One region of the Chryseobacterium sp. C39-AII1 genome, then DNA from elsewhere that is predicted to be linked to it. Evidence: riboswitches for the same ligand, from Rfam matches in the RefSeq annotation. Region 1 holds a riboswitch; each other region holds the start of a gene.
The links. Region 1 has a riboswitch for S-adenosylmethionine ahead of ABEG63_RS14215 (alpha/beta fold hydrolase). Riboswitches for the same ligand answer to the same signal wherever they lie in the genome.
Positions count from the first base shown of each region.

Region 2: another riboswitch for S-adenosylmethionine. It lies ahead of ABEG63_RS03345 (TonB-dependent receptor); the one in region 1 lies ahead of ABEG63_RS14215 (alpha/beta fold hydrolase).
Region 3: another riboswitch for S-adenosylmethionine. It lies ahead of ABEG63_RS17725 (TonB-dependent receptor); the one in region 1 lies ahead of ABEG63_RS14215 (alpha/beta fold hydrolase).

Region 1 is NZ_JBDFPQ010000009.1:71,940-83,148, forward strand. It holds gene ABEG63_RS14205 (T9SS type A sorting domain-containing protein) at 1-453, opposite strand, end outside; gene ABEG63_RS14210 (glucosidase) at 674-3,289, opposite strand; SAM riboswitch class I at 3,478-3,585, shown strand; gene ABEG63_RS14215 (alpha/beta fold hydrolase) at 3,650-4,594, shown strand; gene ABEG63_RS14220 (ACT domain-containing protein) at 4,591-6,129, shown strand; gene ABEG63_RS14225 (O-succinylhomoserine sulfhydrylase) at 6,268-7,467, shown strand; gene ABEG63_RS14230 (homocysteine S-methyltransferase family protein) at 7,532-8,542, shown strand; gene metH (methionine synthase) at 8,634-11,209, shown strand, end outside.
Region 2 is NZ_JBDFPQ010000002.1:109,052-120,260, reverse strand. It holds gene ABEG63_RS03380 (putative porin) at 1-1,519, shown strand, start outside; gene bshC (bacillithiol biosynthesis cysteine-adding enzyme BshC) at 1,533-3,119, shown strand; gene ABEG63_RS03370 (LysM peptidoglycan-binding domain-containing protein) at 3,158-5,089, shown strand; gene fabD (ACP S-malonyltransferase) at 5,140-6,015, shown strand; gene ABEG63_RS03360 (GYDIA family GHMP kinase) at 6,025-6,930, shown strand; gene pckA (phosphoenolpyruvate carboxykinase (ATP)) at 7,059-8,678, shown strand; gene ABEG63_RS03350 (type II 3-dehydroquinate dehydratase) at 8,824-9,231, opposite strand; SAM riboswitch class I at 9,632-9,729, shown strand; gene ABEG63_RS03345 (TonB-dependent receptor) at 9,813-11,209, shown strand, end outside.
Region 3 is NZ_JBDFPQ010000014.1:61,227-72,435, forward strand. It holds gene ABEG63_RS17705 (T9SS type A sorting domain-containing protein) at 1-1,202, shown strand, start outside; gene ABEG63_RS17710 (organic hydroperoxide resistance protein) at 1,344-1,775, opposite strand; gene ABEG63_RS17715 (alpha/beta hydrolase) at 2,075-3,091, opposite strand; gene ABEG63_RS17720 (alpha-amylase family glycosyl hydrolase) at 3,343-6,180, shown strand; SAM riboswitch class I at 6,557-6,663, shown strand; gene ABEG63_RS17725 (TonB-dependent receptor) at 6,759-9,323, shown strand; gene ABEG63_RS17730 (amino acid permease) at 9,328-10,620, shown strand; gene prfA (peptide chain release factor 1) at 11,171-11,209, shown strand, end outside.

The sequences.
Region 1 (11,209 bases):
GGTAAAGTTTACCGTAACGTCTACCGTACAAGCACCACTTCCTCCTGTTGCCAACATATAAAGGCTTATCGCTTTAAGAGGAGTTGCAAATATTAATGTTCCTGAATCACCTGATGCCTCTAATCTTAGAGAATTGTTTGAGCTGTAAGAAGCTAACTGATAAGTCAATCCCGGTGTTGAAGCTACTGCGGAAGTAAAGTTTCCGCTTATAGGAAGACCGTACGTAAGTGCAGTACTGCTTGAAGTAAGTTGAAAATCTCTTGAAATAAAGGCGTAGCTCACACCATCTACATCGGTACTTGTTGAAGTAGAAGCGGCTCCAACACCGTTAGCAATCACATCAGCATTAAATCCTGACTGGATTCCGATGGGTTGATATTCCTGAGCTTTCATGGTGTTGATAAACAGGCTGGTAAGAAGTAAGCCTGAAAGAGGTAGTAATTTTCCTTTCATAAAATACTTTTTTAGTTTTATAGCGCTAATATAAGCGTTTTCATGTAAATATTTCAATATATAACTTAAATTGATGTTAAATTTTAATTATATAAGCTGAATGGCTAATAAATCATTTGTATTTTATTGAATTATTGTAAAGTCAAACAATGTTATAATAACTCGATTTAAATTTTAAAATTCGATATAAAAAAAAGCCCCTTTAAAAAGAGGCTCATACTTATACTGTTAATCTTGGTTTCATCAATTTGGCGACCGTTGCCGTCCATCCTGTTTGATGGGAAGCGCCGACCCCGCGACCGTTATCTCCATGAAAGTATTCAAAGAAAGTAATGTAATCTTTAAAATTTTCATCATAATTAAATTTAGCATTTCCACCATTGAAAGGTCTTTGTCCAAATTCGTCTTTTAAGAAAATAGAACACAATCTGTTGCTGATATTGTGAGCAACCTCATCAAGATTTCTCTTATCACCACTTCCGGTTGGTAATTCCACCTTTAGGCTGTTTCCGTAATAAAAATGAAAACGCTGCAAACTTTCAACAATTAAAAAGTTGATTGGGAACCAAATCGGCCCGCGCCAATTGCTATTTCCGCCAAACATTCGGCTGTCACTTTCTGCAGGCGTGTAATAAACCACATTTTCATTACCATGAACTGAAAATACAAACGGATTTTCTTCATACACCTTCGACATCGCACGAATTCCATATTGACTTAAAAACTCGTTTTCGTCAAGCATTCTTGTTAATACTTTGGTTAAACGTGTTTTACGAAGAATGCTCATCAGGTGTTTTCTTCCATGGCCTTCTTCATCCCAGTGCGAAACAAGCTTTGTTAGTTCAGGCTTATTCTTTAACACCCATTCCATTCTTGCTTGGAAATTCGGCATTTTTTCCAATAAATGATGGTCTACAATTTCTACTGCAAACATTGGAATTAATCCTACAATACTTCTCAATCGTAAGGAAACGCTATCTCCATTCCCAAGCTGAAGAACGTCATAGAAAAATCCGTCTTCTTCGTTCCAAAGACCCTCTTTTCCATCACCCAGATTTTCCATCGCTTCGGCAATATAAAGATAGTGCTCAAAAAATTTGATCGCCATATCTTCATACACCTGATAATATTGAGCTAGTTCCATTGCAATTCGCATCATATTCAGCGCGTACATGGCCATCCAACTCGTTCCGTCGGCTTGCTCAAGGTGTTGTCCGTCCTGTAAAACTGTATTTCGGTCAAATGCACCGATATTATCAAGCCCAAGAAAGCCTCCACCAAAAATATTTTTGCCGTTTTTATCTTTTCGGTTGACCCACCAAGTGAAATTCAGCAATAATTTTTGGAAAACTTTTTCTAAGAATAAAAGATCGGGCTTTCCGTTTTGCTTTTCGTCAATTTTAAAAACTCTGAAGCAAGACCAAGCATGAACTGGCGGATTGACATCACTCAAATTCCACTCGTAAGCCGGAAGCTGCCCGTTCGGGTGCATATACCATTCCTTTGTTAATAAAAGGAGCTGTCCTTTCGCAAATTCAGCATCAATAATCGCAAACGGAACACAGTGGAATGCCAAATCCCAGGTAGCATACCAAGGATATTCCCACTTATCGGGCATTGAGATGATATCTTTATTGTGAAGATGATTCCATTCTGTATTTCTTACATAATTGTTGAAATCTCTCGGAGCTTCGTAATTTGGGTCACCTTTCAGCCATTTTCCTACGTTGTAATGATAAAACTGTTTGTTCCAAAGTAAACCTGCAAAAGCCTGTCTTTGTACATTTTTTTCATCGTCGTTCGTTACATCATTCTGAATTTCATTATAAAATTCATTGGCTTCATCAATTCTGTTGTTTAAAATTTCATCAAACTGAGAAAAAGGATCATCCAGCTCGTCGGGCGACAATCTGAAATCAAAAGTTTTAGATGCTCCTGCAGCAATTATTTCATCTACTATAAATGAAGCTTTGGAACCTCTTTTTTCAGGATTTACGGTATTGCTTCCGTAAGTGATATAATCGTTAATTCCGTCTTTATAATAGGTATTTCCGGGATACGGGGAACCATATAATTTCGGAGCATTGGTTTCATTATCACAGAAAACACTTTCCGCATTCATATTTCGCGAATACAGTTTTTTGATGGAAATACTGTCGTGATTAATATTGATACAACCTTCCTGAGCAGCATTGGTTTGCCCTTTGTACGTGTTATAGCCCCATTTCCAGTTATTTCTGAACCAAATCGTCGGGATCACCACAATAGGTGCATCAATTTGGCTTCTGTTACAAACCGTAACGCGAACTAAAATATCATTATGTTCAGCCTTGGCATATTCAATAAAAATATCAAAATATTCATCGTTATCAAAAATTCCTGTGTCGATGATCTCGTATTCAGGTTCTTTTTTGCTTCTTCTGGCATTTTCGGCACGAATGTCATCATAGGGAAATGCGTTGATAGGATATTTGTACACCAGCTTCATATAGCTATGGGTAGGCGTATTATCCAGATAATAAAAAATTTCCTTAATGTCTTCTCCGTGATTTCCCTGAGGGTTACTCAGCCCGAAGAATCGCTCTTTTACCCTTTTATCTTTCTTATTCCAGAAGGAAAGGGCAAAACAGAAAAGCTGCTTCACATCAGAGATTCCGGCAATGCCTTCTTCACCCCAACGATAGGCATAGCTTTCGGCAGTATTATGATTGGCGAAATTCCATGCATCGCCGTTGGAGCTGTAGTCTTCCCGTACATTTCCCCATTGGCGGTTGCTTACGTAAGGTCCCCAGTTTTTCCAGTTTTTATCTTGTAATCTTTGTTTTTCGGCAATCATATTTCATCAATTTTCCATACGAAGTTAGTTTTTTTGATAAAAAATTCCAACTTCCCTAATCTGAAAAATAGTTAATATTGGAGTGGAAACCTTTTGTTTATCAGTGTTTCGAATATTAAATTAAATTTTTATAAATATTTAAAAGAAATGTTTTATCTTTGCACCATTCGATCATTCAAATATTGAAAATGTTATCAAGAAAGGTTGAGGGATTAGACCCTGTGAAACCTTAGCAACCCTTTGCGCAAGCGAAGAAGGTGCTACGTTCTACCAAAATTATTTTGGACAGATAACTACTGAATCTTTTTTCAGCCATTTCCTGTGGCATTTTCAATTGTATTATCAAAAAGTATAATAGAATTGAAAACAGAATTAAACTATATTAATCTTTCGTATCAAACAAATTCCGGTAAGGAATATCATATCTCGTTGAGCTATCAGCTTTTCGGGCAAGACTTGTTTTCGTCACCTATCATTTTAGTTAATCATGCTTTAACGGGAAATTCTAATGTTTCCGGTGATAAAGGCTGGTGGAAACAATTAATTGGTGAAGGTCAGGTTATTGATACAAATAAATATACGATTCTGTGCTTCAATATTCCCGGAAACGGATTTGATGATTTTTTAATTGATGAATACGAAGATTTCACGCCTTCAGATATTGCTAATATCTTTTTACAAGGGCTTGAAAGTTTACATATTACAAGTTTATACGCCATTATTGGGGGCTCTTTGGGAGGAGGAATCGGTTGGGAAATGCTGGTGAAAAAGCCAAATCTTGCCGAAATTTTCATTCCTATTGCCTGTGATTATAAAACCCACGATTGGCTCCACGCACAATGTCTGGTTCAGAAATTTTTATTAAATCAAGAAAATGAACCTTTGCAAAAAGCAAGAATTCATGCCATGTTGTGTTACCGAACACCGGAATCGTTAAATGATAGATTTCAAAATAAATACAATCAGGAAAAACAAAGATTGGAATCAGAAGATTGGCTGATTTATCACGGAAATTCTTTAAACGAACGATTTAGTTTAAAGTCTTACAAGCTGATGAATCATTTACTGATGAATTTGAATGTTGATGAATCTCAATTGGAAAAAATTCAGGCACGAATGCACATGATCTCTGTAGATACAGATTTGTTTTTCCCGGCTTCTGAAATTCGAAGGTGTTTTGAAAAGCTGAAAAAGAAAAAGGAAAATGTTTTTTATCACGAGATCACCTCAATTCATGGGCACGACGCTTTTTTAATGGAATATAAACAATTAAATAATATCATAAAACTTATTCTGAATATATGACAACATCAGATACTATAAACATTTATCGAAACAAAGCGCTGGTCAACTTTGAAGGGAAAGACTTTTTAGGACACATCGGCATCGATTCCAGAATTTTCAAAGTATTAAATGAAGAAGGAATAAGCGTTGGCGTAATTTCTCAGCAGGCTATTGAAAACGGAATTTCTGTTTTGGTAGATGAAAAAGATGCGGAAGATGCAGTGCGTGTGCTGCAGGAAGAATTTAAAAAAGAAAAATCGAACGGGGCAGTAAGCAATATTTACAATATAAGTAATGTTGCAGTGATTGGTTTCGTTTCGGAAAATTATAGCAAAATACTTTCTGAACTTCAGAGAAATAAAATATTCCCTCTTTTGTTGAATCAAATTGCTTCGGCGGGAAGAGTAAACATCGTGGTAACCGATAATCAGACAGAAATTGCAAAAAATATTGTTGAAACTGAAATTTACGGAAAACCGAAAGTTGTTCATTTAGCATTAATCGGTCATGGAAATGTGGGCGGAACGTTGGTAGAACAGATTTTAGATTCTGAACACGATATTCTGAAACGTAAAAGATTGCAGCTGAAAATCGTAGCCATTGCCAATTCAAAGAAAATGGCTTTGAACAAAGGCGGTTTTGGAAGCGACTGGAGACAAAAAGTAAATTATTCTCAAACCGATTCCAGTATTGAAAGCCTTATCGGGTATGCAAAAGAACATCATCTGGAAAATTTGGTGATGGTAGATAATACGGCGAGTAAAGATTTTGTGAAGCATTACGATGCATTTGTGGATAACGGTTTTGATATTGTTTCTTCCAACAAAATTTATAATACGCTGCCGATTGCCACATATAGAAATTTAAGAAAATCTTTGGAGAAAAATAAAAAGAAATATCTATACGAAACCAATGTTGGTGCAGGTTTGCCATTAATTGATACGATTAAATTGCTACACCTTTCGGGAGAGAATATCACAAGAATTAAAGGAGTTTTCTCAGGAACATTGAGCTATGTTTTCAACAATTTTTCGTTGAGAGAGGATAAGTTTTCCACAATCATCAACGAAGCGCTGGAAAAAGGATATACAGAGCCGGATCCAAGAGAAGATCTTTCAGGAAGCGATGTTGCCAGAAAATTATTGATTTTAGCCAGAGAATTAGACCTTATCAATGAATTTGAAGATATTAACATTCAGAATTTGGTTCCTGAAAATTTACTTTCTGTTTCAAAATCAGAATTCCTTTCAAGACTGGAAGAATTAGACGAAGAATATCAAAAAATTAAAGAAGATCAAGAACCGGATCATGTGTTAAGATATGTTGGAGATCTTCACGGAGATTTGCAGAAAGAAAAAGGTGAGTTGGATGTAAAATTGATTTCTGTACCTGCAACCTCTGCTTTAGGACAGTTAAAAGGTTCAGACTCTATCTTCGAGATCTATACCGAAAGTTATGGTGAAAATCCAATCGTCATCATGGGAGCAGGAGCCGGAGCAAAAGTAACGGCAAGAGGTGTTTTCGGAGATATTTTAAGAGTAAGCGAAACGAAATAATCAATGAACCCGAAGGGTTCAATATCAATAGCCGTAGGTGAAACCTATGGAAAAAATAAAAATATAACAGTAAAGTAATGTATCAGTTTGAATAATAAGATTTTAAATTAATATATTTCTAAAAAGATAAATAAGTTTATGAGCGAAAATTTTCAACCAGAAACTAACAACGAGCAACTTTCAAATTTTGAAACGCTTGCCATCAGAACCCAAACCGAAAGAACTCAGTTTGACGAGCATTCAACGCCATTATATCTAACATCCAGTTTTATTTTTCAGGATGCGGAAGATATGAGAGCGAGCTTTGCAGAAGAAAAACCGAAGAATTTATACAGCCGATTTTCAAATCCAAATGTAACGGAATTCACAGATAAAATTGCTAAAATGGAAGGTGCTGAAGCAGGCTATGCTTTCGCAACGGGAATGGCAGCGATTTATTCAACATTTGCGACTTTGTTAAATGCTGGCGATCATATCGTAAGCTGTCAGTCGGTTTTCGGATCTACGCATACATTGTTTACAAAATATTTCCCGAAATGGAATATTGAAACCACTTATTTCAAAGCCGAAGATGCGGAAAATGTTGAAAAATATATACAACCGAATACGAAAATTTTATATCTGGAAACACCAACAAATCCTGCGATTGAGGTTTTAGATTTAGAATTTTTCGGACAGATTGCAAAAAAGCATAACTTAATTTTCATTGTGGATAACTGTTTCGCAACACCATATTTGCAGCAGCCGATTAAATATGGAGCCGATATTGTTTTACATTCTGCAACGAAACTAATTGATGGTCAGGGCCGTGTGTTGGGTGGAGTAGCAGTTGGAAGAGAAGATCTGATTCGTGAAATTTATCTTTTCGCAAGAAATACAGGTCCTGCAATGTCACCATTTAATGCTTGGGTTTTGTCAAAAAGTTTAGAAACATTAGCAATCCGTGTTGAAAAACATTGTGAAAATGCTTTAAAGGTAGCTGAGTTTTTAGAAAGTCATCCAAATGTAGATTTGGTGAAATATCCTTTCCTGCCATCTCATCCAAGTTATGAAGTAGCAAAAAAGCAAATGAAATTAGGTGGAAACATCGTCGCATTTGAAATCAAGGGCGGAATTGAAGGCGGTAGAAACTTTTTAGATAAAATTAAAATGTGTTCGCTTTCTGCAAATCTTGGCGATACGAGAACAATTGTGACACATCCGGCTTCTACAACGCATTCCAAATTATCCGACGAAGAAAGAAATGAAGTAGGAATTACAGCAGGTTTGGTTCGTTGCTCCGTTGGTTTGGAAAATGTGGATGATATTATTGCAGATTTGAAACAGGCATTGGATTAATGGCGAACCCGAAGGGTTCAATAATAATAACCGTAGGTGTAACCTATGGGTAAAAATATAAAAAATGAAAAATTCAGAACAACTATACAAAGCATTATCCGAAAGAATTTTAATTCTCGACGGAGCGATGGGAACCATGCTTCAGCGATACAAATTCGAGGAAGAAGACTATCGTGGCGGGCGTTTCAAAGATTGGGAGCATCCGGTAAAAGGAAACAACGATCTGCTTTCTTTAACGCAGCCTCACGCTATTGAAGAAGTTCATAGAAAATACTTAGAAGCTGGAGCTGATATTTTGGAAACTAATACGTTTTCGGGAACTACGATTGCAATGGCCGATTATCACATGGAAGAGTTGGTGTATGAACTGAATTATGAATCTGCGAAAATTGCAAGAAAAGTCTGTGATGAATTCACCGCTCAAAATCCGGATAAGCCGAGATTTGTAGCAGGTTCTATCGGGCCAACCAACAGAACGGCAAGTTTAAGTCCTGACGTAAACGATCCGGGTTACAGAGCCATTACGTTTGAAGAATTGAGAGTTGCCTACAAACAACAGTGTGAAGCTTTATTAGACGGAGGCTCAGATATTTTATTGGTTGAAACTATTTTTGATACCTTAAATGCAAAAGCTGCTTTATTTGCGATTGATGAAATTCAGGATGAAAGAGGAATAAAAATCCCGATCATGGTTTCAGGAACGATTACCGATGCTTCGGGAAGAACATTGAGCGGACAAACGGCAGAAGCATTTTTAATCTCCGTTTCGCATTTGAATTTATTAAGTGTGGGTTTCAACTGTGCGTTGGGTGCAAACCAATTAACTCCGTATCTGGAAACTTTAGCTCATAATTCAGAATTTGCTGTCTCGGCATATCCAAATGCGGGTTTACCGAATGCTTTCGGTCAGTACGACGAAACTCCTGACGATATGGCAAGCCAGATCAAGGAATATGTTGAAAAAGGATTAATCAATATTATCGGAGGTTGCTGCGGAACAACGCCGGAACATATCAAAGCAATAGCCGATCTTGTTGAAAAATATGAACCAAGAAAGGTTAATGTAACAATATAATAATTTATCAAGGTAACAATCTTCTTAAAGAATCTATTGGTGAACTAATACATTAATAGACTGTTACATTGATACATTGGTAAATTAAACTATGAAGTATTTAAGATTGTCGGGGCTTGAGCCTTTGATTATTACGCCGGAAAGTAATTTCATCAACGTTGGTGAAAGAACCAATGTTGCCGGTTCAAAGAAATTTTTAAGATTAATAAAAGAGGAGAAATATTCTGAAGCTCTTGATATTGCGCGTCACCAGGTTGAAGGTGGGGCGCAGATTCTTGATGTCAATTTCGATGACGGATTGATTGACGGAAAAGCTTCGATGATTAAATTTTTAAATTTAATTGCTTCCGAACCGGATATCGCAAGAATTCCGATTATGGTCGATTCTTCGAAATGGGAAATTCTGGAAGCCGGATTACAGGTAGCTCAGGGAAAATGTGTGGTCAATTCTATCAGCTTAAAAGAAGGCGAGGAAGAATTTATCAAACATGCAAAAGCGATTAAAAGATATGGGGCGGCGATGATCGTTATGGCGTTCGATGAGGTAGGACAGGCCGATACTTATGAACGTAGAATTGAAATTTCAAAGCGTTCTTATGATCTTTTGGTTAATCAATTAAATTTCCCTGCGGAAGATATTATTTTCGATTTAAATATTTTCCCTGTTGCTACGGGAATGGATGAACACAGAAGAAACGCCATCGACTTTATCGAAGCGACAAGATGGGTTCGCCAAAATCTTCCGTATGCGTCTGTGAGTGGGGGAGTTTCCAATGTTTCGTTCTCGTTCCGTGGAAATGACACGGTGAGAGAGGCAATGCACTCAGTTTTCCTATATCATGCGATTCAGGCGGGAATGAATATGGGAATCGTAAATCCTGCGATGTTGGAGGTTTATGATGAAATTAATAAAGAACTCCTAGAATTAGTTGAAGATGTAATTCTTGATAAGAGAGAAGATGCCACAGAACGACTTCTTGATTATTCTGAAAAACATAAATCGGTTAAAAAAGAAAAAGTAGAGGATCTGGAATGGAGAACAAAACCATTACAGGATAGAATCACTCATGCTTTGGTAAAAGGGATCGACCGTTTCATCGAAGAAGACGTGGAAGAAGCAAGACAACAGGCTGCGAAGCCACTTCACGTTATTGAAATCAACTTAATGACCGGAATGGGCGTTGTCGGAGATCTATTCGGAAGCGGAAAAATGTTCTTGCCACAGGTTGTAAAATCGGCAAGGGTAATGAAAAAAGCGGTGGCTTATCTGCAACCTTATATTGAAGCTGAAAAAGATGGTTCTAAACCAGCCAATGGGAAAATTTTGATGGCAACTGTAAAAGGTGATGTTCATGATATCGGTAAAAATATTGTGAGCGTTGTTTTGGGTTGTAACAACTACGAAATTGTTGATTTGGGGGTGATGGTTCCTGCCGAAAAAATCATTCAAACAGCAATTGAAGAAAAAGTAGATGTTATCGGATTGAGTGGATTGATCACGCCAAGTTTGGATGAAATGGTATACATCGCTTCAGAATTGGAGAGACAAAATTTAGATTTTCCTTTGTTAATTGGTGGTGCGACGACTTCAAAAGCACATACCGCTGTGAAAATCGATTTAAAATATAAAAATGCCGTTGTTCACGTTAATGATGCTTCTAGAGCGGTAAACGTTGTGAGTTCATTGTTGGGTGACAGAAATAAAGAATATGTTGAAGATTTAAAAAGTGACTATTCGGATTTCAGAGAAAAATTCCTGAACAGACAGGTTGATAAAGACTATGTACCCATTGAAGATGCCCGAAAAGACAAATTTAAAATCGATTGGGAAAATGAAGAAATTTTTACACCAAATCAATTAGGAATTCAGGTTTTTGAAAATCAGGATTTGAGAGAATTATTGCCTTTTATCGATTGGTCGCCTTTTTTCAGAAGCTGGGATCTTCATGGAAAATATCCGAATATTTTGGAAGATGAGGTTGTTGGAGCTCAGGCAAAGGAATTATTTAAAGATGCGCAGATTATTTTAAATCGAATTTTAGATGAAAAATTATTAACTGCAAAAGCCATTTTTGGAATTTTTAAAGCGAACTCTAATGAAACGGATGATATTTTAATCTTTGATGAAAATAATGAGCAGAAAGTAAAATTCTTAACATTAAGACAACAAGCTCAACGTTCAAAAGGAAAAGATTATTTGGCTTTAAGTGATTTTATTGCACCTCAAAGTTCAGGAAAAACCGATTATATGGGAGCTTTCTGTGTAACTACAGGTTTCGGAACCGATGAATTATCAGATGAATATGAAAAAGCGAATGACGATTATAACGCCATCATGGTAAAAGCTTTGGCAGACCGTTTTGCAGAAGCCTACGCCGAATTTTTACATAAAAAAGTAAGAACGGAATATTGGGGTTATGCGAATCAGGAAAATTTAAGCAATGAAGAATTAATTGCCGAAAAATATAAAGGAATTCGTCCTGCTCCAGGTTATCCTGCTTGTCCAGATCATTTGGAAAAACATGCGATTTGGAATTTGTTAAAAGTTGAAGAAGAAATCGGAGTTTACTTGACGGAAAGTTTAGCGATGTTCCCGACTGCAGCCGTTTCCGGATATTATTTCGGAAGTCCGCACGCGAAATATTTCGGATTAGGAAAAATTGCTGA
Region 2 (11,209 bases), on a different contig from region 1:
AACTTTTATCTATCATAATACAATGAAAAACGGAGCTGCACTGAAATCTACTTATACTCAAAATATTGGTAAAAGATTCAATTTTGCAGTGGAGTATATGGGACTTCGTTCTCAGGGGCTTTATAGAAATTCACTGGCTGCCAATAACAATACTTTATTTTCGGGGCATTATATTTCCAAAAGCGGAAATTATGAATTGTTTGCCCACTATTTACATCAAAACGTAAATAATCAGGAGAACGGAGGAATTACCAGAGATGATCTTTTCCAGGATGGTGACAGCAATTCAAGTAACCGACAGAATATGCAAATCAATCTATCGTCATCGAGTTCGCAGTTTTCTTACCGAAGATATTATTTAAGCCATCAGTTTACGCCTTTCACTGCGGAAAAATTTCCGTTCAGAATAAGACACACGATTTTTCATCAGGGAAATAAATATTTCTATCATCAGAATGCTTTGGAAGGATATTGGTATACAAATGCCAATGAGTTGGTAAATGGGTACTCGTTGGGAACTCAGAAATTTTCAAATAATTTAAGCAATACGGTAAGTTTGGTTTTTGATAAAGAAAACTTGAAACTGGATGCGGGAGTTCGTTATCAAATGCTTGAATTTGGTTTAGAAAACGGAATTACAATCAACGATGTAGCTTATCCAACAAAGCTTAAAGAAAATAGATTAGGTGCCGTTGGAAATTTAGAGGTTAAACTTTTTGACAAAATTCATTTAAATTCATTCTTGGAATTTTCAAAAGGAAGCGAATTTGGGAATTATCTAAAAACGACCAATAATTTAAGATTTGAACCTATCAAAGATTATTTTGTAAATGCGAAGGTGAATTTCCAAAGCGTTTATCCAAGTTTCAACTATCTTTTGAATACTTCGATCTATAATAGATTTAATTATTATCTGCAGGATGCGAAAAACCAGTCGATCACTGAGATTGGAGGAAATATCAATTTAAAATGGTTCAAAACCGAATTGTTTGCCAACTATTTCAGAATTGATAATTACACATACTTCGACAGTAGCGCACAGCCAAAACAAAGCGAAAGTTCTCTTAATATTTCTCAAATTGGAGGCGATGCTACATTTAGCTACGGAAATTTCCATTTGAATACAAGATTGCAGTTTCAGAATGCTTTATCAAATAAAGATCTTTATCCGATGCCAAGTTTCATTGGTAGAGCCAATATTTTCTACCAAGGAAAATGGTTTAAGAAAGCTGCAGAAGTACAAACAGGTGTCAAAATTTATTATTTCTCGAAGTTTGCAACAAGAGAATACCTTCCAATCATTAACGAATACATTTTGCCGGGTTCCGGCTCCTTCTCTATCGGTGGACAGCCTATGGTAGACATTTATTTTAATATGAAAATTAAAAAAATGTTCTTCTTTATTGAAGGTCAGCAAGTGGGATCGGCTATCTCAAATAATAAAGCGTACGCATTTCCGCACTATCCGGTTTATGATTTTAGGTTAAACATCGGAATTGTGTGGTATATGTTCAACTAAAACTTACATCAGGTTGAAAACTATAAATAAAATATCATTTAACGATATAGAAAGCATTCCTCAATTGGTTAAAGATTTTCTAAATCAAAAAATTGAGGGATTTGAAGAAAACACATTTTCTTTAGATCATTTTAAAAATCAAATTCACAAAAAACAGTATTCTTTTACTTCAGAGCAAAGAAATGTTCTTTCAGATGTTTTAGAAAGACAGCTTTCTCATCTTGAACTTTCTTCGAAGCAAAAAGAAAATATAGATAATATAAAGCAACCGAATACTTTTACGATCACCACAGGGCATCAGTTAAATTTATTCTCCGGACCCGTTTTTTTCGTGTATAAAATTTTACAGACGATTAAAACCTGTTCTTATTTAAAAGAAAATTTTCCGGATTTCAATTTTGTTCCTATCTATTGGATGGCTTCAGAAGATCATGATTTTGCGGAGATCAATCATTTTAAAACAGAGAATAATTATTACGAGATCAACGAAAAATCGGGTGGTGCAGTTGGGAGAATTGATATAAATGATACCTTCTTTATTTCTGAATTTGAAAAGGAATTTAAAGATTCTGTTTTCGGAACTGAATTAATTTTAATGCTGAAAGAAGCCTATAAAGTTGGAAATACTTTAACACAGGCGATTCAGATTTTGGTGAACCGATTGTTTTCAAACTTTGGTTTGTTGATTTTGGATGGCGATTCTTCGGCGCTTAAAAATCAAATTAAAGCAACTTTTAAAGATGAACTTCTTAATTTTAGTTTACATAAAAACTCAAAAGAGAAAGTTGATTTTTTAACAAAGAAATACGGGAAAGTGCAGGTAAATCCGCGCGAAATTAATTTGTTTTATCTTTCTGAAACAAGAGACAGAATTGATTTTGACGGAAAAAAATATACGATTGTAGACAAAAATATTCAGTTTACAGAAGAAGAAATTCTTAATGAGCTTGAAAATCATCCTGAGAAATTTAGTCCGAATGCATTGATGCGTCCGGTATATCAGGAAACGGTGTTGCCGAATTTAGCTTATATCGGAGGTAATGCCGAAATCATGTATTGGTTGGAATTAAAAGATTATTTCAACACCATCAATATTCCTTTTCCAATTTTAATTCCTCGAAATTCAATGTTATTCCTGAAAGAAAAAACAGTTGGAAAAATCGAGAAATTGAATTTGAAAGTAGAAGACTTTTTCCAGAATTTCACAACGATTACGAATAACAAAATATTAGACGATAATACTATTCTGAAATTATTGGATGAAAAGGAAAATCTTCTAATGACTCATTTCGCTGAATTAAGAACTATTGCAGAAACTACGGAGAAATCTTTCGGAAATATGGTGAAAGCGGAGGAAGTTCGACAGTTAAAATCATTCAAAAGACTGAAAAAACGTCTTCTTCACGCAGAAAAAATAAAACAGAGCGAAATGTTAGAAAGACTAGAAAATCTGTTTTTAGATGTACATCCTTCTAAAACCTGGCAGGAAAGGGTTTATAATTTTAGCGTGTTCTTCGCAGATTATGGATATGCGTGGCTTGAAAATTGTTGGGAAGAAATGGTGGTTCAAGATTCAAAATTAATAATTGTTGCCATTTAATTTTAAAGAAGTATTTTTGTAAATTATAATTATCGAATATGATAAAGAGGTTTTTTATTCTATCCAGTTTATGTATGGTTTTGGGTGTATCTGCTCAGAAATCGCACACTGTTGCAAAAGGAGACAATCCTTATAATATTGCAAAAAGATACGGCATGACTGTAGATGAATTGCTGAAAATGAATCCGAAGTTTAAAGACGGCAAATTGGCAATTGGTGATGTTTTATCGGTAAAAAGCGATAAAACTACAACTTCAGCTCCTAAAGCGGCTGTTGTTGAAAAACCAAAAGCAACCAGCACTTCGCAGGTTGGAAAAATTGTTTTGCAGCCTAAACAAACGATCTACGGAATTACAAAGCAATACCGTATTTCTGAAACTGATCTTAGAAAAATGAATCCTGAGCTGGATTCTCACATGAAGATTGGCGACGAGATCACTTTACCTCTTGAAAGTATTAAAAAATATGGTGGCGAGCAGGCTGTAGCAGCAGTTTCAACACCTAAACCTGTAGAACAGTCAACAGTAGAAACTCCAACTCCGATTGCGGATGGTGAAAACTATGTTGTTCAGGCAAAAGATAATTATTACAGAATTTCAAAACAGTTTAATATTTCTCAGCAGGAACTTTTCGCTTTGAATCCGGGATTGGAGGAAAAAGGATTGAAGCCTGGAGAAAGTATTATCATAAAAAAATCAAATGCAGCTCCGGTTGCTGAATCTTCTTCTAATTCAAAAACAAAAGTAGATTCAGGAAACGAAAGATCTTCAGCCAATGCTACGTCAACTGCTGATGATTTTGTAACGTATACCGTTCAGCAAGGTGATACCGTATTCTCAATTGTGAATAAATACGGAATTTCAATTGATGAATTAATCGCATTAAACCCAGATCTTTCTCATGGTTTAAAAACTGGAATGGTTTTAAAGATTAAAAAGCTGGATCCTGCTTACGTTAAGAAAAATGGTGATGCGCTAAGTGTTGTATTGATGCTTCCTTTCGGATACAGTACCAACGAAACGCAGTACAGAGCAATGGCTATGGATTTCCTTACGGGAGCGAAGTTAGCGATTGAAAGAAATGCTAGAAACGGACAGAAACTTGAGGTTAAAATTGTAGATTCAGGAAACGAGGCAACATTCAGAAATTCTTTAACGCAATTGCATCCTGAGAATACAGATTTAATTATCGGTCCGTTCTTCAAGTCGAATGTGGTAGATGTTCTTGACTTTACTAAAAATCAAAAAATCCCGATTGTGGCACCTTTTGCCAACTCTCCGGAATTATATAACTACAGCAATTTGATTATCGTTGAAACGAATGATCAAACTTATGCTGATAAAATTGTTGAGGAAGTGAAAGCTTCTTATTCAGACCAAAAAATCTATGTTGTTGCAGATGCTAAAAAAGAAAATGCCAACTACATTAAAGCAGGTCTTGAAAAAACATTAAAAAGTCCAACAGTAACGATCGTGAATTCTGCAGCAGATATTCAACTAGATCAAAATATGATGACAGGACAGTCTGCTCCGGTAATCGCGATTTTAGCCAATGCAGATTCCGCGGCGGGTGAGGCGTTCTCTAATAAAGTGATCGCTTTGTCTAAAGAAGTTCAGGGAGTAAAAGCATTCAGTATGTATTATGCTCCAAGCTTTGAAAAGAAAGTAGATGACCTTAGCCAGGCGAATTTGGTTTATTTGATGGACAGAAAGATCAATACCGATGGAAGTTTTGAAAAAGAAATTCTGGCGGCTTATAAGGGCAAATATTGTAAAACACCTCCTAAATATGCTATTGTTGGTTTCGATGTTGTAAACGATATGTTAACCAGAGAAAATAAAAAAGGAGAAATTTTCAAACAGATGAATAAGGTTCAGACTCAGCTGGCTACCAAGTTTGAGTTTGTAAAAGCCAAAGCAAATGGTGCTTATGTAAATACTGGTTATAGAGTAATCAGATTAGTTCCGTAAGGATATTATTAACATTATATTTATATTTACAAAATATTTTAAATTACTAAATGAAAGCACTTGTATTTCCTGGGCAGGGTTCTCAGTTCGTAGGAATGGGAAAAGAATTATATGATTCTAGAAAAGACATTAAGGACTTAATGGAATCTGCCAATGAAATTTTAGGTTTCGATATTCTTTCTATTATGTTTAATGGAGCGGATGAGGATCTTAAGAAAACTGAGGTTACGCAACCTTCGATCTTTATACATTCAGTAGCGGCTCTTAAAGCGGTGAATGGTCTTGGCGCTGAAATGGTGGCAGGACATTCTTTAGGAGAATTTTCAGCATTGGTTGCCAATGGCGTTTTATCTTTTGACGACGGTTTGAAGCTGGTTTCCGAAAGAGCAAAAGCAATGCAGGCGGCTTGTGATGCCAACCCAAGTTCTATGGCGGCAATTTTAGGATTGGAAGATGCTAAAGTGGAAGAAATTTGTGCTACAATCAGCGGTATTGTGGTTCCTGCAAATTACAACTGTCCCGGGCAATTGGTAATTTCCGGTGAAACAACAGCAGTTGAAGAAGCTTGCGTAAAATTAAAAGAAGCCGGAGCAAAAAGAGCATTATTGCTACCTGTAAATGGAGCTTTCCATTCTCCTTTAATGCAGCCTGCACAAGAGAGATTAGCTTCTGCGATTGAAAAAACAAAATTCAGAAAAGCAACAATTCCTGTGTATCAGAATATCACGACTACAGCGATTACTGATCCTGATGAGATTAAAAATAATCTTATTGCACAATTAACAGGTCCTGTAAAATGGACGCAGTCTGTTCAGAATATGATCAAAGACGGGGCTAATAACTTCATTGAAGTGGGTCCTGGGAAAACCCTTCAGGGATTGATCAAGAAAATCGACGGGTCTGTATCTGTTGCTTCTGCAATCTAAATAAAAAATATGGGCGAGATATTTTCACCGGGAAAGCTGATGCTTACTTCAGAATATTTCGCAATGGATGGAGCTCTTGTCTTAGCGGTACCTACCAAGCTGGGACAAGAGTTTTATTTTGAAGAAAAATACGATGGGAAATCTCTTATTTTCTGGGAGGCCTATCATCAAAACAAATTATGGTTAAAAGCTGTCATCGATTATAAAAACTGGCAGATCATTGAGACCAATATTACTTCAAGTGCTGAATTTATTTTAAAAACCTTAAAAAATGTTCAGTCACTTTCTACAATCAAATTCAAGAACGATTTTACTTATCATTTAAAAACCAACCTTCAGTTTCCTGCAGATTACGGTTTGGGAAGCAGTTCTACGCTGATGACCAATCTTGCGGAATGGGCAGAGATCGATCCTTTTCGTTTAAATTCAATCAGTTTAGGTGGCAGCGGATATGATATTGCGGTGGCAAAAGAGAAATCTGCAGTGCTGTTTCAAAGCAAACCTGAGATTACATATGAACGGACGAATTTCAATCCTTCTTTTAAAGATGAATTGATTTTTATTCATTTGAATCAGAAGCAGGATAGCCGTCAAGGAATCAATTTTTACAAGTCTAAAACAAAGTCTCAAAAACTGGTTGATGAATTTTCGAATCTTACAAGAAATATTTTAGTATGTAACGAATTGGGGAATTTTTCTGAACTAATGTTAATTCATGAGCAACAAATTTCGAAATTCCTTGAAATTCCTACAGTTAGAGAGCGTTTCTTTGCAGATATCCCTGTTTTTGTGAAAAGTTTGGGAGCCTGGGGTGGAGATTTTGTCATGAGCTCAAAATTTGATGGCTTTGAGGACTATTTTTGGGAGAAAGGTTTTCGCACAATTTTCAATTGGAAAGATTTAATTAGTTTGTAATCAGTTTGTTACAAACTTGTTTTTTTATTTGCCATTCTGACTTATATCATTATATTTAAACCACTTTTAACAATTAATTAATATTAATTTTGTTGAACCCCAATATTGAAATAGAAAATATAAGTAAAATGAAACACGCTAAAATCATCCAGGATTTAGAAAAATTAGGGATTAAAGGAAGTTATGAAGTCATTTATAATCCTTCGTATGAAGAATTGTATCAGGCTGAAGTTTCTCCTGAAAATCAGGGCTTTGAGAAAGCTGAGCTTACGGAATCTGGTGCAGTATCAGTAAAAACAGGAATTTTCACAGGTCGTTCACCTAAAGACAGGTACATAGTTCAGGATGATGTTACAAAAGACACGATTTTTTGGGACGGTAAAGTAAACTTGCCAACATCTCCGGAAATTTTCCAGTCTTGTAAAGACTTAGTGCTGAACCAACTTTCTGATGCTAAAAAAATCTATGTTGTAGATGCATTCTGCGGAACGAATACAGATACAAGATTAAAAGTAAGGTTCATCGTTGAAGTAGCGTGGCAGGCACATTTCGTTACGAATATGTTCATCCGTCCTTCTCATTATGAGTTGGAAAGCTTTGGAGAACCGGATTTCACAGTAATCAATGGATCTAAAACTACAAACCCGAACTGGGAAGAGCAGGGATTAAACTCTGAAAACTTCGTGATGTTCAACCTTACCGAAAAACTTCAGATCATTGGAGGAACTTGGTACGGTGGAGAAATGAAGAAAGGGATGTTTGCCATGATGAATTATTACCTTCCTTTGAAAGGGATGGCTTCTATGCACTGTTCTGCAAATGTAGGTGAAGAAGGAGATGTTGCTCTTTTCTTCGGTCTTTCAGGAACAGGAAAAACTACTTTGTCTGCAGATCCGAAAAGATATCTGATTGGTGATGATGAGCATGGTTGGGACAACAATGGAGTATTTAATTATGAAGGAGGTTGCTATGCAAAAGTAATCGATCTTTCTGAAGAAAAAGAACCGGATATTTTCAGAGCGATCAAAAGAGATGCACTTCTTGAAAACGTAGTGATTCACGACGGAATTACTGATTATACAGACGGATCTATCACAGAAAATACGAGAGTTTCTTATCCGATTTATCATATTAATAAGATTGTTTTGCCTTCAAAAGCAGGACACGCGAGCAAGATTGTTTATCTTTCTGCAGATGCTTTTGGAGTATTGCCTCCGGTTTCTGTGTTGGATGAAGATCAGGCACAATACCACTTCCTTTGCGGTTATACTTCAAAGTTAGCCGGAACAGAAAGAGGAATTACAGAACCTCAGCCTTCATTCTCGCCTGCATTTGGTGAAGCGTTTTTAACATTGCACCCAACAATGTATTCAAAAACATTGATCGGTAAAATGAAAGAACATGGTGCTAAAGCGTATCTGGTAAATACAGGTTGGAACGGAACAGGAAAAAGAATTTCTTTGAAAGATACAAGAGCAATCATTGATTCTATCATCGATGGATCTATTGAAAATGCTCCGAAAACAAGAATTCCAATTATGAATCTTGAAGTTCCTACAGAATTACCAAACGTTTCTGAAGGCATCCTAGATCCAAGAAATACATATAACGAAGTTTCTGAATGGGAAGAAAAAGCGAAAGACTTAGCTTCAAGATATATCAAAAACTTTGAACAATATTGTAACACCGAAGAGGGTAAAAAGCTTATTGCTTCGGGTCCTCAGTTACAGCAACAAGCAATTAACTAAATTAGGAAGCCTCATCAGTGATGAGGCTTTTTTTATGCTTGAGATGCTTAGACAGGCTCAGCATGACATCGCTAAAAATAGAGTGTTAAATAATTACACAGTTAGTATTAGAATTGTCATGCTGAGCCTGTCGAAGCATTTTCTATTACTTCAAACTCAAAATTGCCAATCGATATCCATCCATTCCAAAACCGGATAAAACGGCATCAGAATTTGCTGCCGTCACAGACTTCTGACGAAATTCTTCTCTCTTGTAAATATTACTGATGTGAACTTCGATTTTCTGCTTCTGAATATTTTTTAAGCAATCAGCAATGGCATAAGAATAATGCGTAAATGCTCCCGGATTAATTACCAAAGCATCAAAATCATCTTTCTGAAGACGGTTAATCAATTCACCTTCAATATTTGATTGATAATAAGATATTTCATGCGTAGAAAATTCAGATTGTAATTTTTCTAAATAATCTTCCATCGTTACCGTTCCGTAAATTTCTGGTTCTCGCGTACCTAACAGATTAAGATTAGGACCGTTTACAATTAAAATTTTCATAACATAAAATTAAAAACTTTTTTTGAATTTCTCTCCGTCATTTCGAGTGTTTTTCGCAGCGAAGCGGATAAAAATGTATCGAGAACCAGTGAACAGAAACACAAATTCTATTTCCACAGCAAAACTTCTCGATACGATTTTTTTTGTAAAAATCTACTCGAAGTGACGATGGTCATATGTATTACATTTTGAGTTTAATGTAGTCTAAAGGGAAAATTATCCATTGTATTATTTTTAATGATATTTCTCATATTTGAAAATTTAATAATTTGTATAACTGTCTATTTTGGTGGTTTTTAAAATAAATTTAACTTAATTTTCATAAAATTATAATCAAAAATTTTAAAGTCTACTTGTTTTGTAGACTATTTGTTTTTAGATTTGCAACCATATTTCGATCGGCTTATAAAGAAAGATGGAGGGAACTGACCCTATGAAATCTTAACAACCTGCTTTGGGCAAGGTGTTACATTCAGCCTTAAAAAGGAAAGATAAGCAATAATTTAATCCTACTTATTGGTGCTTGTTGTTGTCTTTTTTGTAAAAGGTTGATTTTTAATTAATGTTAAACAAAATTGATTATGATTAATAAAAATTCATTTAATTCTAAGATTTGGATTCCACCTGTCGCGGTATTTTTCCTAGGAATTATCGGAGTACAAGGTCAGGAAATAAAAAAAGATACCCTGAAGGAAAAAGAGATAGACGAAGTAGTTGTTGTGGCGTATGGAAAAGCGAAAAGAAATAGCTATACAGGTTCGGTTTCCACAATTTCCAGTGATAAAATTAACAACAGACCGGTTACCAATATTACAAAAGCTTTGGAAGGTCAGGTTCCCGGGCTTCAAGCGGTGAGTGCTTCTGGCCAGCCAGGGTCTGTAGCTTCGGTTCGTATTCGTGGGATTGGCTCAATAAGTGCTTCAAGCGATCCTTTGTATGTGGTAGACGGACTTCCTTTTGATGGAAATATCAACACCATCAGTCCAAATGATATTGAATCGATGAGTGTACTGAAAGACGCTTCTGCAAGTGCTTTGTATGGCTCGAGAGGGGCAAACGGAGTAATCATCATTACGACAAAATCGGGTAAAAAAGGAGAATCAAAGATCAATTTTAATATCAGTCAGGGTTTTTCTTCGAGAGCGGTGAAAGATTATGCTCAGGTAAATACCGATCAGTATTTTGAATTGTATTGGGAGGCAATGAGAAACGGCTATGTTGCGAATAATATTGCTCCACAGCAGGCGGCTCAGATGGCAACAGACGGTTTGGTGAATGCTTTGGGAATCAATCCTTACGGAGCCAGTTTTGCAAAACCTGTAGGAACAGACGGAAAATTGTTAGCAGGTGCAAAAGCTTTGTGGAATGACAATTGGGCAGATGTTCTTCAGCGTGTGGCTTCTAGAAATCAGGTTGATTTGGATTTCAGCGGCGGAAACGAAAAAAGTAATTACTATTTCTCGTTAGGGTATCTTGATGATAAAGGAATTGCCATAGAATCTGGTTTCAAAAAATACAGTACAAGATTAAAATTAAATTCTGAAGTTAAAAAATGGCTGAATGTTGGTGCGAATTTAAGCTTTACCAACAGCGTTCAATTGGCTCCCGCTTCTTCGGATTCAAGTTCTGAAAATATTATCAATGTCGGGCGTATTATTCCTTCATTTTATCCTTACTATGAAAGAAATACAGATGGAAGTTATAAATTGGATGCAGGCGGAAATTATATTTATGATTTCGGAAAATACAGACCAACAAGCGCTTTACAAAATCAGAATTTAGCAGCAACTTTACCTTTAGATAAAAACGAAAACAGAGAAGATAACTTTTCAGGAAAGGGGTTTGCTGAGTTTACGTTTTTGCCAGAATTGAAATTTAAGACTAGTTTTTCAGTTGATTTGGTGAATTATAACGGTCATTATTACACTAATTCTCTGTTAGGGCAAGGAACTGAAATTGGCGGTTCGGTCACTAAAAC
Region 3 (11,209 bases), on a different contig from region 1:
CGCCTTCAGGAGAGCCTTATGTGGTGGGAAGCCGTTTTGAAAATGATAATTATCTGAAAAATTCAGTATTTAAGTTAAATGCTAATCAGGTTTGGGAAAAATTCGGTGGAGATTTTATCTCTGACGGGCAGGCTACTTATAATGATTTAGCAATTGATAAGGCTAATAATTATTTGGTTTTAGCATATTCAGATGGAGGTACAAAAGTGAAAAGAATTTCTATCACAAGTAATAATACCATTCCAACTTGTAACAATACAGATCCTGGAAATAACCCTGGAGATCTAGGATGTGTATCTTTCTTTTATCAAGGTCAGCAGGTTGTTTACACAACGGTAAGAGGTGCAGATGGGAAAGTTTGGTTCCAGCAAAATTTAGGAAGCACAAGAGTGGCTACCGTTTTTAATGATGTAGATTCTTATGGAGATTTATTCCAGTGGGGAAGATGGGATGATGGTCACCAGTTGAGAAATTCAACAACTAATTCAGCGCCTAGTCCAAATTCACCAGTAGGAATAACGGGAGGAAATAGTTCTTATATCATTGGTGGTTCAGGTTCTTCATGGTGGGCAACAAATGCTACTAGTGATGCCTGGACGGCAGCTTCTTCTTCAGATGTAACTTCAGCAGTGAGTGCAGATCCTTGTAAAAAAGTAGGTCAGGGTTGGAGACTTCCGGTTTCAGCAGAGTGGGTTTCAGCAGTAAATGCAGAAGGTATTAATAATCCGGCAACAGCATTTAACAGTTACTTGAAATTACCTGCAGGAGGATACAGAAGCAGCTCAACAGGAGGATTTACTTTTGTTGGAGAAAGAGGATATTACTGGAGTTCAGATACGGCGACTTCAGGTGGTAAGTTTTTATATATCGGAACAGGGAATGCACAGCCAACTTCCGGAGCACCAAGAGGTCAGGGAGAAGCTGTAAGATGTATCAAAGATTTTACACAATTAGGTACTGTTGATGTAAGGTTAAATGCATCCACCATCGGTGTTTATCCAAATCCTACGAACGGTATTTTAAATATTAAAGCAGATTCTACCATTGATACAATAGCTGTATACAATTTGGTAGGTCAAAAAGTAGAAGTTCAGATTTCAAACAATCAAATCGATATGAAAGCACTTTCAAACGGTGTGTATATCGTTGAATTGAAATTAAAGAACGGACAGAAAATTTCGAAAAAAGTTGTTAAAAACTAATAGTCATAACGTTTGATTGAATTCAAAGGTCTGCTCCATAAACCTTTGTCTGAAAGTCAGCGCTAGTTCATTTTTTAAATTGCAGTAAAACCCGCATTGTTTCGTCACAGTGCGGGTTTTTGTTTAATATAAATGAATAGACTATGAGATTTGTAATGTAACCAAGATATTTCCTCTCGTCGCTTTTGAATACGGGCATTTTTGATGCGCTTCTTCGGCTAATAATTGAGCTGTTTCATTATCAATTCCTGGAAGGCTAATGTTCAATCGGGCTTGCAAAAAGTAGGTATCATCGTTTAAACATAAATCTACTTCGGCATCTACTGCGGTTTCAGCAGGAAGTTTAATCTTTCTTTTTCTTGCGGCAATTCCTAAAGCGCTGATAAAACAGGAAGACCATCCCGCGGCGAAAAGCTGCTCCGGATTGGTTCCCGGTTCCGAACCTCCGGGTGTTGATAATTTTATATCTAAATTACCATCCGAACTTTTAGAGAATCCTTCTCTCCCGCCCGTTGTATGTATTTTTCCTGTGTATAAAACTTTTTCTGACTGAATGATGTTTGTATTTTCCATTTTTTTAGATTTTTATTGATTAAAATTTATTTTGAAATGAATTTATCCTTGTCATCATGAACGTCGGAAAATGAAGCGTTAAGAAAATTGGAAATTAATCCGTTAAAAAATTCCCACTGTTCGAAGCGCGAGAGAAATTTAGTTAAGATGAAAAACTTTGAATTCGCGCAAGTTTTTGGGATTAAGTTTTAATTTTTAGCATTCATTTTCCAAGTCTTGACTTTTTGTTTCTTTTGTGTTAAGACAAAAGAAAAATTGTTTTTTTTGATTGAATGTATGCGGGCTGTTTTTACCTTTAATTATTTCGAATACCCATCCACTTCCACAATCGCATCCGCAAAAGCCTTTGGATCTTCCTGTGGAACATTATGCCCGATTCCATTTAAAATTTTGTGAGAATATTTTCCTGTAAATTGTCCTTCGTATGCCTTTCCGTCAATAGCGGCTCCGTCAAAATCACTGCTGATCGTAATTGTCGGAACATTGATTTTTGGTTTTGATTGAAGCTTTTTCTCCAATTTATCATATTGTGCTTCACATTTTGCTAAAGATAATCTCCAACGGTAATTGTGCATCACGATCGCCACATGATCTGGATTATTGAAAGATTGAGCAGTTCTGTCGTATATTGTTTTATCAAAATTCCAAGTTGGAGAAGCCGTTTTCCAAATCAAATTATTAAAATTATACGTATTTTCTGCATAGCCTTTTTCGCCACGTTCGGTAGAAAAGTAATATTGATACCACCATCCTAATTCTGCATTCGGAGGAAGCGGTTTTTTGTTGGCTTCTAAATTGGTGATTAGATAGCCGCTTACAGAAACTAATCCTTTTACGCGTTCCGGCCAAAGTGCAGCCATTACGTCGGCGGTTCTTGCGCCCCAATCGAAGCCTCCAATAATGGCTTTGTCAATTTTTAAAGCATCCATCAAAGCAATAATATCTAAAGCCACGGCAGTCTGTTGTCCGTTTCTCATAGTTTTGTCAGAAAGGAAGCGGGTGGTTCCAAAACCCCGTAAATACGGAGTAATTACACGATATCCTTTGGCAGTAAGTTGTGGAACGACTTCTTCATAACTGTGAATATCGTAAGGCCAGCCGTGAAGAAGAATAACCGGAGTTCCTTTGGATGGTCCTGCTTCTGTATAGCCAATGTTTAAAACGCCTGCATTGATCTGCTTTAAAGTTCCTAAAGAGCCTTCCGTTTTTTGTTGAGCGTTTAGTGATAATCCTAAATTGAAAAGTAAAATTAGAATTCCGCTTGCTAAATATTTTTTAATATTCTGAATCTGCTGAGGTTTTGAATATGAATACATAATGTTTTAGATTTTAAATTATAATTCAAAAGTAGTTCGCGAAAGATTGCTGAGAAATTACAAACAAGGTGAAACGGACAATACGTATTTTGAAATAGACAAACCTGAGCTTTAGAATTTTATAAATTTTGAAAGTACAAAGATTTGCATACTATTTTAAGCATTGAGTTATGTCTTTTCCGACTGAAATATGATTATTTGTTAAAAAATAAATTATTTTAGTATAGTACTAACAAAAAAATTAAAACTTTATGAAGAAATTTTATTCGGGTGTATTGTTGTTTATCATGTCTCTGATTTTTGGGCAGATTAACTATACAATTACACCAAATCCGTTCAATGAAACGGATCAGATTACCTTAACAGTTCCCGGAGATCAGATCGATGAAGCCGCCTGGGGAGTTACCAATAACGCGATATATATTTGGACTTGGTCTTTGGATGCTAATTACCAAAACAGTCAGGATTGCCCTACAAACGGACAATGGGGAGATTCCAGCGATGCGAACAAGTTGGTATATAACAACGCAACAGATTCATATTCCTTAACTTTTACGCCAACTACTTTTTATAACAGAACCGGAATCGGAAGATTCGGATTTTTGTTAAAAGATAAAACGGGAGGGCACCAAACAGGAGATAGTTTTGTGAATGTTGGAGTTTTAAATTTAAATCTTACCAACCCACTTGCAAATAGCTTGACATCAGTTCCTGTAGGAAATTCAATCAATATTACAGCAACTACCAATGTGAATTCAACTTTCCAGCTAAAAGCCAACGGGACGGTTGTAAATTCTACAACAACTCCTTTCAATTCCTATTCTTACACCTATACTGTGACGGGAGATGCTAATATGGAATTGATTGCTACGGAAGGTTCTTCATCTAAAAATGCAACATTTACTTTACAAGTTCCTAGAAATGTGGTTTCTGAAGCAATTCCGGGATGGATAAGACAGGGAATTAATTACAACCCTACAGATAATACCAAGGTGGGATTGGCTTTGTATGCGCCATTTAAAAATTTCGTTCACGTAATCGGAAGTTTCAATAATTGGACGGTAAATGATGCTTATTTAATGAAAAGAGATACAACAAATCCTGATCTATACTGGATTGAATTAAACGGGCTGACTCCTCAGCAACTGTATACTTTCCAGTATAGAACTAATGATTTGAAAAAAGTGGCCGATCCTTATTCACCACAGATTTTATCTTCTTATGACGATCAGTGGATTTCGGCTACTACTTATCCGAACTTACCAATATTCCCTGCTGGACAGGATTTTGAGGTTTCAATGTTTAAAACAGGTCAAACGGCTTACAACTGGCAAATGACTAATTTTCAGCGTCCCGCAAAGGAAGATCTTGTGGTATATGAATTGTTGCTAAGAGATTTTACTCAGGAAAAAAACTGGCAGTCTTTAATTGCTAAAATTCCTTATTTGAAAGGATTGAATATTAATGCAATCGAGCTGCTTCCTATTATGGAATTTGATGGAAACCTGTCTTGGGGATACAATACGTCTTTTCATTATGCTTTAGATAAAGCGTATGGAACGCCGGAAAAATTCAAGGAATTTGTAGATGTTTGTCATCAGAACGGAATTGCAGTGATTCTGGATGTTGCTTTCAATCATGCAACGGGTCGCTCTCCGTTGGTAAGGCTTTGGAATGTTGATCCTGATGGCGACGGCTATGGAGATGTGGCTGCTAATAATCCTTATTTTAATACGGTTCCAAAACATTCTTATAATGTATTTAATGATTTTAACCACACAAGTCCTTCGACTAAATATTACGTTGAAAGAACATTGCAGCAATGGTTAACTGAATATAAAATCGATGGATTCCGTTGGGATTTGACTAAAGGGTTCACTCAAAACTGTTCTGAAAATGATGAAAACTGTACCAATGCTTATCAGCAGGACAGAGTGGATATTCTTAAAGATTATGCTGATAAACAATGGGCGCTGGATCCGAATTCTTATATGATTTTTGAGCATTTGGGAACCGATCAGGAAGAGCAGCAATGGGCTAATTATAAGGCATCGGAAGGTAAGGGTGTAATGATGTGGAATAATCAGAATGGTTCTTATAACCAAAATACGATGGGTTATAAGGAAAATAGCAATTTCGACAGAATGGATCATGAGCTTCATGGTTTTTCGCAAATGAGAGCGGTTGGATATGGGGAAAGTCATGATGAGGAAAGATTGATGTTTAAAAATCTTGCCTATGGTGCGGTGAATGGTTCTTATGATGTTAAAAACTTAAATACGGCACTTGATAGAATGAAAACTTTTGGAGCTACATTCTTTACAATTCCTGGTCCCAAAATGATCTGGCAGTTTGGTGAATTGGGGTATGAATTCAGCATCAACAGATGCGCAGACGGATCTATCAACAATGGTTGCAGAACCGATGAAAAACCAATTGCATTTACTTTAAACTATGATACAAGTGTCAATAGAAAGGCGGTTTATGATATTTGGGCTAAAATTATCAACATTAGAAATACATATCCTGTTTTCAAATCAAAAACTTATACAGTAGAATCTAATAATTTGACGAATGATCCGGATGGCTTGATAACGAGAATTTACGTTTATGATAATCTTCTGACAAACAATGAAATGAAAAATGTGGTCGTATTGGCAAATTATAATACAACGGCGAAAAGTGTGGTTCCGTATTTTCCTTATGTTGGAGACTGGAAAAATTTGATGGATAATACCATTATGAATGTTACTTCCACAACGGCTCCGATAACGCTTCAGCCGGGTGAATTTAGAATATTTGGAAACTATACGGGAAGTTTATCCACAATCGATGCAGGTGCTTCTCAAAGATTGCTGCTTCAGATTGCTGATAACCCTGTGAAGGATGGTTTTATCAAATTGGTGTATAACAAAGCGAAGAACGGGCAGATTTTCATCTATGACATGACAGGTAAGTTGATGGATTCATTTAAACTTACTCAGGAAAACGGAACGCATGAGATGAAGGTAGGTTATCCTTCAGGAGCGTATTTGGTTCATTTAAAATCAGATACGGGTATTTCGATTCAAAAAATGATAGTGAAATAACGTGTGGATAAGTCTGTTATTAATCTAAAAGAGGTCAGGAAAGTGACCTCTTTTTTTTGTTAATTACTATATTATCCACGTTGAAAAGTAGGTTTATAAACGCGTTGTTAAGACTTTATCAATAGGTTATTCACAAGTTCACCACTGCTGATAAGTGAAGTTATTCATATCTTGCTAATAGCTTATGAACGGCTTATTCATATTTTATCCACAGAATTATTAAGAGTTATTTTATGCTTACTAATATGCTTCTAACACCTTGCCAATAGCTAATTAATACGTTTTCCACATCTTATTCACAATTGTGGAAAAACCAATTTTAATGGAATAATTACAAGTTTTTGCCATGTAAAATTAATAGTCTACCTTTGCACTAGATTTATCAAGAAAGGTGGAGGGATTTGGCCCTGTGAAACCTTAGCAACCGACTTTTCTTAACAGGTAATGGTGCTAATTCCAACCCAATTTGGGGGAAGATAAGTGAAACAATATTCTAAATATTATTCCATTTTCTTGACGGTCTTTGTTGGCGGATGTTGTCCGTTCGGTTTTATTATTAATTTTGCAAAAAACAAAAGATGAAAAAGCTTAGCCTCTCTGTATTATTGCTTGGCGCGATTATGATCTCTGCGCAGGAACAGGAAAGGGAAAAACAGATTGAAGATGTGGTTATCGTGGGTAACCGAAATACCAAAAGAACAAAACTGGAAACTCCGGTTCCGGTAGATATCATTAATATCGAAAAGATACAGAAATCTTCACCGCAAATTACCGTTCAGGATTTATTAAATTATGTCATTCCGTCTTTTAATTCGGTAAGACAGTCGGCATCTGATGGAACCGAGCATATTGATCCTGTTACTTTAAGAGGAATGGGGCCAGATCAGGTTCTGGTTTTGGTTAACGGAAAAAGAAGGCACACGACTTCTTTGGTCAATTATCAAAATACCGTCGGAAATGGTTCTGTCGGAACTGATTTAAGCGCGATTCCTGTGATTGCCATTGAAAAGATTGAAGTGTTGCGAGATGGTGCGGCGGCTCAATATGGTTCGGATGCCATTGCCGGAGTTATCAACATTATTCTTAAAAAAGATATCGGCGCTTCTGCCACACTGAATTATGGAATTACAGGAAGAGGCGACGGTGAAACGTATCAGGCAGGAGTTAATTACGGAACTTCTCTAGGTAAAGAGGAAAGCTTTATTAATTTATCTCTTCAGCTTAATCAGAGAGGAAAAACAACGAGAACGCAGAATCACGATTTGATAATTTATGATCAGTCTAATTTAAATGTTGTTAATAATAATGGAGTAATTTCAGCAAACGGACTTACATTATCAAATGTTTCTCCAATTGCTTCAGGAAATTATGGGAATTATTTTGCTTATCAATTTGCTGATCCTGCAGATGGAGGAACAGGAGCTCAGATTTCCAGAGCATACGATGAGGCGATGATTGCTAAAAACGGTTTGTCCCGCGACGATTTCAATTTCCAAATTGGCGATGCCAGAATTAAACAAGCCCAGTTATTTGTGAATGCTGAATATCCTTTTAATGATCATTTTAAAATTTATTCATTCGGAGGTTTCAGCATAAAAGAAGGTCAGGGTTATGGCTTTAGAAGGCTTCCGAGTGAGACTTCAAATAATGTATATTCCATTTATCCCAACGGTTTTCAGGCGGTTTTAAATTCTCAGGTGTACGATATTTCTTACGCAGTTGGAGCGAAATATAATTTGAACGACTGGCAGTTTGATCTCAGCAATACGTTCGGAAGCAATACTTTTAAATACAATGTGGATAACACGTTAAATGCTTCATTAGGAGCGAATTCACCTACGAGTTTTTACGCGGGTGCTCATAGTTTTCTTCAAAATACCGTCAATCTTGATGTGTCTAAAAGTGTTAAAAATTTCAATTTTGCTTTTGGAGGAGAATTCAGATTTGAACAATATGATATTAAAGCCGGCGAAGAAGCTTCTTACGCCAGATATGATATTTTTGGAAACATTGTAACGCCAACCACTCCGGAAGCCAATGTTGTCGGGGCGGGTGGTGCGCAATCATTCACCGGGTTTTCGACAGACAATGCTTTAACCAAATCAAGGCATTCTACGGCGGTCTACGCAGATGTTTCTTATGATTTAGCTAAAAAATTAAATATCGATGCAGCGTTGAGGTTTGAAAATTATTCAGATTTTGGAAATACGCTGAATGGTAAATTGGCTCTTCGATATGAATTCATTAAAAACTTTGCGATTCGTGGAGCAGTAGGAACAGGTTTCCGCGCGCCATCTTTGCAACAGCAATATTTCAATAATTCTTATGCAGATATTTCAACCTCAGGAGTCGGAATTGTGAAAAAAGGAATTTTCAACAATGACAGTAAAGCGGCTGAAGTTCTTGGATTTGATAAATTAAAACAGGAAACATCTGTCAACGGAAGTGTTGGATTTACCTTAAAACCTGCAAAAGGATTATTTATTACACTAGATGGATATTGGATCGGCGTGAAAGACAGAATTGTGATCACGAGTAATATTACAGACGACAGATTGCAAGATCCCGCTGTCGTAGGCAAAGGAAATGAAGTGGAAAGTGCCCGGTTTTTTGCCAACGCCATCGATACCGAAACGAAAGGAGTAGATTTGGTCGTTTCTTATGACTGGAGATTAGGCGGCGGAAATCTGAATATCAATCTTGCAGGAAATTATACGGAAACAAAGATCACCGATTTTCATTTTCCGCAAGGATTACAAACACCGCAGGACGAATTTTTCGGACCGGATCAGATCAATATCATCGAAACCTTATCGCCCAAAACAAAAGCGACATTAGGCTTGAATTATGGAATCGGTAAACTCAATTTTCTCGTAAGAAATACATATTTTGGTCAGGTAACAAGAGATGGATATCCTTTCGGCGGCGTACAGAAATTTTCACCAAAAGTGGTAACCGATATCAGTGTAGGTTATGATTTGACCAAAAGTATCAATCTTACGGTGGGTGCGAATAATTTATTTGATGTTTTTCCGGATCTTCAGAGCTACGAAAATTCGTATTATGGTGTTTTCAAATATGCTCCGGTTCAGATGGGGACATTGGGGAATTATTTCTTCGGAAGGCTTAATTTTACATTTTAATTAAATGAATTCAACGTCACATCAGATCGGCTGGAAAACGGCAGTTGCCATTGTTGTTTCGAATATGATCGGAACAGGGATTTTTACAACGTTGGGTTTTCAGCTGTCAGATATTACGAATACATACAGCATATTCCTCCTTTGGATCATTGGAGGAATTTTAGCGCTTTTCGGAGCTTTTTGTTATGCCGAATTGGGTTCTTATTTCAAAGGAAACGGTGGGGATTTTATTTATTTGAAAGAAACTTATCATCCAATTTTGGGATATTTAGTAAGCTGGATTTCCCTGATTATCGGTTTTTCTTCTCCGGTGGCATTGGCGGCTTTGGCGATGTCGAAATACCTTTCAGCATTTCAATTTTCTTTCGGAAATGGCTTTGCCATCGGGATTATTTTTCTCGTGGCGGCTTCTCTGTCGTTTAGTTTAAAAACGTCGAGCAAGTTTCATAACTTTTTTACGTTCATTAAAATCGCTTTTATCATAATTTTAATTGCGTTAGGTGTTTTTCTTTCAAATTCGGAAAGTGTCGGGAGCAGCCTTCTGTTCGATGATTCCTGGAAAAAAGAAATGATGCTGCCTGCTTTTGCAACGTCTTTGGTCTTTGTTACCTATTCTTATACCGGCTGGAATTCTGCTTCTTATATTGCGGGAGAAATTAAAGATGTTCAGAAAAATCTTCCAAAATCATTAATTGTAGGAACAGTTTTCGTAACCGTTTGCTATCTTTTGGTGAATTTTATTATGCTGAAACACGCGCCTGTAGCCCAAATGGCAGGAAAAGAAGATGTAATGGGTGAAGTGGCGAATAATATGCTCGGAAATACCTTCGGAAAAGTAGTCAATGTTTTTATTGCTTTACAGTTAATTGCTACCATCAGTGGTTATTTATGGGTAGGTTCGAGATTGACTCAGGCTTTTGCTAAAGAAAATAAACTTTGGAAATCATTGTCGGTCGGAAATCAAAAAGGAATTCCTGTTCGGGCTATTTTCGCTCATGCGGTGATTGCGACTTTAATTATTCTGACAGGGAGCTTCAAAGAAATTTTCGTGTACACGGCTTTCATTCTTCAGTTGTTTGCCAGTTTGGCGATTTCTACGTCATATTTTATTAAAAAAGAAGATAGAAAAATATTTAAATCAAACCTATTCTACGTTTTCCCAACGGTTTTTCTGTTGTTTAGCGTGTATATTTTGTATTTCACATTTATTCATAATCCTAAAGAAAGTTTGATCGGACTGGGAATTGTAGCGTTGGGAATTGTTTTGTATTTGATTGATAGAAAACTATCTCGCTGATTTTGAGGATGGGGTAGATTTTTAATTTTAACGTTCCTAAAATCGACATAGGAAACTGAAGCGTTAAGAAAATTAAAATTTAAGCCGTTAAAAAATTCCCACTGTTTGAAGCGCGAGACAAATGCAGAACCGAAGAACTAATTTTGAATTCGTGCAAGTTTTGGGAATTTTAGGATTAAATTTTAATTTTTAGCATTCAGATTCCAAGTCTTGAATTTTTCGTTCTTTTGTTTCAAGACAAAAGGACAATATAAATAATAATGTAGCCTAGATTCTCCCAGAATGACAAAAAAACTGTTGATTTTTTTCATATAAATAATTAAAAGTTATCTGTCATTTGCTGAGTGAAACGCCCTTGCGAACAAAAAATATTCTCAATAATTTCAAATAAAAACTTAGCGAACCTCGCGTTAACACAGATTCTTCACTACGCTTTCGCTTCGTTCTGAATGACAAACTGCTAAAATTTAAGGGAAAGAATAATGTAATGCGATGGGTTATTGAGTTTTGAATTAATAATCCGTATCTTTGCAGCCACAAAATTTTCATAATGTCTAAATCATTAATTCCAAAATTAGAAGCTATAAAA